Regions from separate parts of the Cytobacillus solani genome, predicted to be linked through region 2. Evidence: riboswitches for the same ligand, from Rfam matches in the RefSeq annotation. Region 2 holds a riboswitch; the other holds the start of a gene.

Region 1 (3,379 bases), 780 kb from region 2:
AAGGAAGAGGAAGCAAGCGTCATATATACACCAATTCCTGATTTGGCTCCGAGCCATTCAGAGATGACTGCTCCCATCACGCTATATGTAGCTGAAATCTTTAAACCAGAAAATATAGCTGGCAAGGAAAAAGGAAGCTCAAGCTTCCAGAAAAGCTGTCTTCGATTAGCACCAGCCATCATCATATAATGCTTCAGTTCATTTGGTGTTTGTCTAAACCCATCTAAAGCAGCAACAGTGATGGGGAAGAAACAGACAAGTGTGATGACAATAATCTTTGGCATTAAGCCAAAGCCAAACCAAATAACCAATAGGGGAGCAAGAACGATGATTGGTACATTCTGTGATAAAATCAGCAAAGGGTAGATTGATTCTCTAACCATTGGAATAAGATGAAGGATAATAGCTGTCAGCAGTCCAACACTTGAGCCGATGACAAATCCGAGCAACGAAAGTTTAATTGTTGATTGCAGATGCTCATGAAAATTTCCCCAGCCTTCTATTGCTTCTTTAAGAATATCTGTTGGTGGTGGGAGAAGCCACGCAGGAATATCAGCTAGTTTAACTGCCATTTCCCAAATAATGAATAAAAGGAGGAGAACAAGAGCCGGTCTCCATCCTTTTAATAAATTGTTTATCATGAACGGTATTTCTCCGTTAAATCGTTCATTTCAATTCCTGAAGGCTGATATAAAATTTTTACTTGCGAAATGACATTTCTGCTCCCTTTTTCGATCATTTTTTCGTTCATTTCAGCTATGATTCTTAATAATTGTTCTAATTCACCTTCCATAGTTGTTTCCAGCGGGTGAACCTCATACTTAACTCCTGACGCATCAATTACACGAATTGCTTCATCAACGTAGGGAATGACATCCTCACCGTTTTTAGTTTTTGGTATGATTTGTATACTTACTAATGCATTAGCCATACTTTAACACTCCTCATTCAGGTAAAAATTCATTTGTAAAAGCTTTTTCAGCTTCTAATTTCTTATCAAGCAAACCGTTTTCGAACATCCAATCTGCATAGTTTTTCCAAACGTCTAGCTTTTGTTCACCCCATCTTGAGGCATCGTCTTGATAACGGGGAGCTAACCATTCCTGGCTTTTTTTCACAAGTTGTTCATCTAGATCGGGTGCAGCTTTTAATAGGATGTCTGCTGCTTCATTAGGGTTTTCGATTGTATAGCCATAACCTTTGGATGCCGCTTTAACAAAAGCTTTTACTATTTCAGGATTGTTCTTAATCATTTTTTCATTTGTTGCTAGTACTGGGGTATAATAATCAAGCTTTTCGCTATAATCGGTTAAATAAACCATATTAATTTTTTCCCCGCGCAGCTCTGCCTCCACGCCTGTCCAGCCATAATAAATCCAAGCGAAATCAATATCGCGTTTAACAGCTGTGAAGAAATCGGCATCGCCCATATTAACGATTGAAACATCTGCAACATTTGCCTTTTCGATTTTCATTAAAGAATCAAGAACGGATTTCTCAACAGGTGAGCCCCATCCCCCATATGTTTTTCCTGCAAAGTCTTTTGGTGATGTGATATTTTTTTCAGCAGGTGAAGCAAATCCAGAAGTATTATGCTGAATCACTGCGGCAACGGACACAAGAGGAACTCCTTGCACACGAGCTTGTGTGATACTTTCCTGATAACTTACCCCGAAATCAGCCTTTCCAGATGCAGTTAGCTGATCTGCACCAGCTTCACCAGGCATAATAATTTCCACATCAAGGCCTTCTTCTTTAAAGTAACCTTTATCCTTGGCAACATATAAGCCAGTATGGTTCGTATTTGGTGTCCAATCAAGAACAACCGTAACCTTTTCCAGGTCTTTTTTGTCCTTTTCCTTTGCTTGATCGTCGCCGCTGCTGCAGCCAGTAAGCAAGAGTGCGGAGCAAATGATTGTTATCCATTTCTTCATCCTTTTAACCTCCAGGTAATTTATACTTATGTTCTCCAGAATGTATGGATTTTTTGCAAAATAAAAACGCCCTTGGCATGAACCAGGGCGCATATAAACTAAACACATCTATGTATTAGAATATGTTCCCTCCGCTGGTATCAACCAGATCAGGTTCAAAGGGTTATCATCTCACTGATGAAATCTCAACCGATATACGGTTCCCCCACATTTTTAGCCTATTTAATTTGTCAAAAGCGTTTTTATTCCTAACCCATTATAACAGAAATGTTCTAATTGACTAGAAAAAAGTACTAATTAAATATATCTAAATAGTCATTCCACTATTTTACTGCATTTCTATGGAAAAAATTGAGGTGTGGAGGTGTTTAGTTTTCTATGTTACGGTTATATACGTTGTTCATGCAAGAAAAAAGGAGGGGATTGAATGAAGAAACTTGCAGCGGTTTTTGCAGGGTTCATGATGCTCTCATATCCGTTTTTCCAACCAGATAAACATTACACGTATGCTGAAACTTTAGATCATGTTGATATATATACGGTTCAAAAAGGTGATTCCCTTTTTGAGATTGGAATGAAATATGGAGTATCTGAAATAGATGTAATGAAAATTAATCATAAAAAGTCAGAAAAAATCCGACCTGGTGAAAAGTTAATTTTACCAAAATCGATTTCAAAAGAAGAAAAGGATCTTCTTGCAAGACTTGTCCATGCTGAAGCAAAAGGGGAGCCTTATGCTGGGAAGGTTGCTGTTGCGCTAGTCGTTTTAAACCGAGTGGAAGACAATCGCTTTCCAGATAAAATAAAAGATGTCATTTATGAAGATAGACAGTTTCAACCAGTGGATAATGGAGCTATTAATGAGCCTGCAGATAATAATTCTAAAAAAGCGGTCATGGAGGCACTTGCTCTAGAAGGAAAAGGAAATGACTCCGTCTATTTTTTCAATCCTGACGAAACAAGCAGTACATGGTTAAGAGCACAAACAGTGACTGAAGAAATTGGAAATCATCGCTTTGCTAAATAGGAACATCTCCAGTGTATTCGTGGAGATGTTCTTTTTTGTAATCAGGAAGAGGTGCCATGATTATGATTCCAAGGGTAAGTGGAGAAATCGTCACCACGGTCATAAGAAGGATTGACATGTGCCGACAAAGAGTGAAAAACAGGATACCGCGGTCACATGAGGTAGCACCAAGTGCCCAACATAGGCAAAACAAGCAAAACCTCGATTACATTTGCTTGTTTTCTTCAGCATCAATGGGCTGATTCCGTTTCCAGCTCTTATATTTCTCCAATTCATCAGTAAGTTGTTTGATGGCAAATGCAATGACTGCCGCATCGTCAACAATGCCGAGACCAATCAAGAAATCCGGTATGATATCAATCGGAGAGACAAAGTAAAGAATAGAAGCAATAATGAACAAGATGGATTTCTTTGATAT
Region 2 (3,379 bases):
CAGCCAATTCTGTTGAATGCAGCAGGTCAGGAAATCGTGGACGCGGCAGATCTACATTTATTTCTTCTATCTTTTTGTCTGGGTGCAGCAGGATGATTCTGTCACTAAGAAGACATGCTTCCTCCAGGTCATGGGTTATAAACAAAACCGTTTTATTTAGCTCCTGCCAAATGGATAACAGCCATGCTTGCATCTCTCTTTTGGTAAATGCATCAAGAGCGCCGAACGGTTCATCTAGCAATAGCAAGTCTTTGCCTGTCAGCAGTGCCCGAAGGAAGGCTGCACGCTGCCGCATCCCTCCAGACAATTGTTTAGGCAGGGCGTTTTCATATTCAATCAGGCCAACATGATTCAGCCAATTTCTTGCTTCTTCTCTAGTAATCTGTAAATCCTTCCGGAATTCCGCTGCAATTATGATATTATCAATGATTGATCGCCATGGAAGCAGCAGGTCTCGCTGGGGCATATAGCCAACATCCCCAAGCGAAATGGACTTGCCGTTTATGGATATTTCTCCTTCATCTTGTTTAAGCAGGCCAGTTACCAATTTTAATATCGTGCTTTTGCCTGTGCCGCTTTTGCCAATGAGAGAGACGAATTCCCCACGATTTACTTGCATACTTAATTCCGAGATCACTTTGTTGTGTTGGTTTCCTTTATTCGTAAATGTGTAGGAAACATTTTTTAACACGAGCGTCATTTCTTCACCCACTTACAGTTATATAGGCCATTCTTGCTTGTAATAGTTCATTTCCCAGAATAAATATTCGTACTTTGAGGTCATTTGAAAATGCTCCTCAAGGATGGCGAGCTCCCGTTCTGGCTTTCCTTCCGCTAATTCATCCATCAGCCGTATAAGCCACTTTGCTCCTTCACCGAAGGTTTCAGAATCGTATGTTTCAATCCATTTGCCATATCGATTTGTCTCAATTTGATTTCCATATTGTTTTCTAAGCAATTTCCCAATCTCCCAGTAATCCCATGCACAAGGCAATAGACAAGCAACGACCTCGGCTAAACTGCCATTTTGGGCAACGTTTAACATATAGCGTGTATACGCAAGATTAACTGGTGTTGGCTTTGTAGCTTCTAACTCCTCACGGGAAATGCCAAATTCAGCAGCAAACTGGCGATGAAGCTCCATTTCAACATTTAATGTCTCATCGAGAATTTGAGCGAACTTCCCCATCGTATGTAGATCTTGTGCTTTTAGGACACCCACGGCAAATAGCTTTGCGTAATCGATTAAATACACATAGTCCTGTTTCATATAGTGAATGAATTTTTCCTCATCTAATTGACCTTTTCCAAGCTCTTGAACAAAGGGATGATTATGATTCTTCTCCCAGATCGGCTGAACATTTTCAAACAGCCTATCAGTGAATTTCTTTATTTTTACAATATCCATTTTATTTCCTCCTTCGAATTTCAATTAAAGCAAAAATAAAACCGCTTTCCAAATGTGGAAAGCGGTTAAATCATTACGCACAAATAGTCGTAATCATCTTACCTACTTCCCTACGCTAGTATGATCTAGATCAGGTTCAAAGGGTTACTTCTCAGCCATAAGGCGCCCCTAGCAGAAAAAAGTATTTAGTTAGTATTTAAGTATAAAAAACCCCCACTCTTTTAGACATATGAGTGGGGGTTGATGTATACGTAAGTGTTCAACCATTTACCACTTCCCTACGCCAGTGTGAACTAGATCAGGTTCAAAGGGTTTAGAACGGCCGTTCAATCTCAGTCTTTTACAAGACACCCCTAGTGTTTCTTATTTGAATTCAATTCATAGCATACCATGTATTTTGAATATTGCAAGCAAAAATGATTAAATATTTAAAGCCTCCTCTAATACTTCTACACGCCAGCCAAACGGGTCTTCATGTGTACCGTATTGAATCCCTGTTAGTGTATCATATAATTTTTTCGCAAGTTCCCCGGTTTCTCCATTATTGATTTCAAGTTGTTCATTTTGCCAGAAGAACTCCCCAATTGGCGAGATGACAGCAGCTGTACCCGTACCAAAAGCTTCTTCTAAAGTCCCTTCTTTATGTGCCTGATAGATTTCTTCCATTGAAATTTTTCGTTCAGAAAAAGGAATATTCCAATGTTCAATTAACTGAATGATTGAATCACGGGTAACACCGTCTAAGATGCTTCCATTTAAAACAGGTGTGATGACCTCCCCGTTTATCTTGAAGAATACATTCATGCTGCCGACTTCCTCGATATATTTCTTTTCTTTTCCGTCAAGCCAAAGAACTTGGGAGTATCCCGAATTTCCTGCCATTTCTTGTGCTTTTAAGCTGCCAGCATAGTTGCCAGCTGTTTTTGCATTACCAGTCCCGCCTTGAACTGCACGAACAAATTCTTGTTCAACGGAAATTTTCACTGGATTAATGCCTTCCTTATAATAAGCCCCAACAGGGGATAAAATGATCATAAATCGATAACTGTTTGAAGGTGCGACACCTAAGAATGGCTCAGTTGAGATGATAAATGGGCGTATATAAAGAGAAGTGCCCTCATATGAAGGGATCCAGTCCTTTTCAATAGAAAGCAATTGTTTTAATGCATATAACGCAAATTCCTCATCAATTGGAGGCATGCAAAGTCTCGCATTCGAACGATTCATTCGTTCCATATTTTTTTCCGGTCTAAATAATAAAACTTGTCCTTCTTTTGAGAGATATGCCTTCAACCCTTCAAATACTGTTTGCCCATAATGAAAAATCATTGCCGATGGTTCCAATGTGACAGGTTGATAAGGAATAATTCGCGGGTCATACCAGCCTTTTTCTGTAGAATAATCCATCACAAACATATGATCTGTAAAATGTCTTCCAAACTGAAGCTGGTCAAATGCCGGTTTTTGTTTTCTCGCTGCGGTTAAGCTGATTTCCATTTGATAGTCTCTCATCCACTTCTTCTCCCTGTCTTTTTAATATGTAATTCTCATGAGTTTTTTGCTTAAAAGCCTTGCTGTTTTTCAACTCTTTTAAGCGGTACTTAGTAAAAGTGAATTATTTATTTTTACAATTATCCTCCAATTCATATACTTTGTCGAGTGATTTTTTAAAAAATTCGAAAAATAAATAATTATGTTCTCCTGTCTACTTCCAAGTATATTAATGATGGAACAGATACTCTTTTTCCATATTACAAATAAAAAAGGGATGGTTTACTTAAACCATCCCTTTTCCTTCGATTGTGTAATCGCTTCTATTCGGTTTTTAACCTCAAGCTTGTCAAGTATTTGTGAGATATAGTTTCTGACTGTTCCTGTTTTGATTTTGAGCTCGTCAGCAATTTCTTTTGTGTTTTTCCCATCTGCAACAAGCTCAAGAACTGCTTTTTCGCGTTCGGTAAGCGGATTTTC

Evidence for each region. Region 2 has a riboswitch for thiamine pyrophosphate ahead of tenA (thiaminase II). Riboswitches for the same ligand answer to the same signal wherever they lie in the genome.
Region 1: it holds a riboswitch for thiamine pyrophosphate, as region 2 does, so the genes downstream of both, FI644_RS00035 (ABC transporter substrate-binding protein) here and tenA (thiaminase II) in region 2, are expected to answer to the same signal.

The regions. Positions count from the first base shown of each region.
Region 1 covers NZ_CP041305.1:5,057-8,435, reverse strand. Annotated here, with positions in the region: gene FI644_RS00045 (ABC transporter permease) at 1-641, opposite strand, end outside; gene FI644_RS00040 (thiamine-binding protein) at 638-931, opposite strand; gene FI644_RS00035 (ABC transporter substrate-binding protein) at 945-1,934, opposite strand; TPP riboswitch at 2,044-2,151, opposite strand; gene FI644_RS00030 (cell wall hydrolase) at 2,362-2,961, shown strand; gene FI644_RS00025 (YkvA family protein) at 3,167-3,379, opposite strand, start outside.
Region 2 covers NZ_CP041305.1:4,435,813-4,439,191, reverse strand. Annotated here, with positions in the region: gene FI644_RS22300 (ABC transporter ATP-binding protein) at 1-700, opposite strand, end outside; gene tenA (thiaminase II) at 719-1,408, opposite strand; TPP riboswitch at 1,499-1,588, opposite strand; TPP riboswitch at 1,667-1,773, opposite strand; gene FI644_RS22290 (branched-chain amino acid aminotransferase) at 1,829-2,920, opposite strand; gene FI644_RS22285 (response regulator transcription factor) at 3,182-3,379, opposite strand, start outside.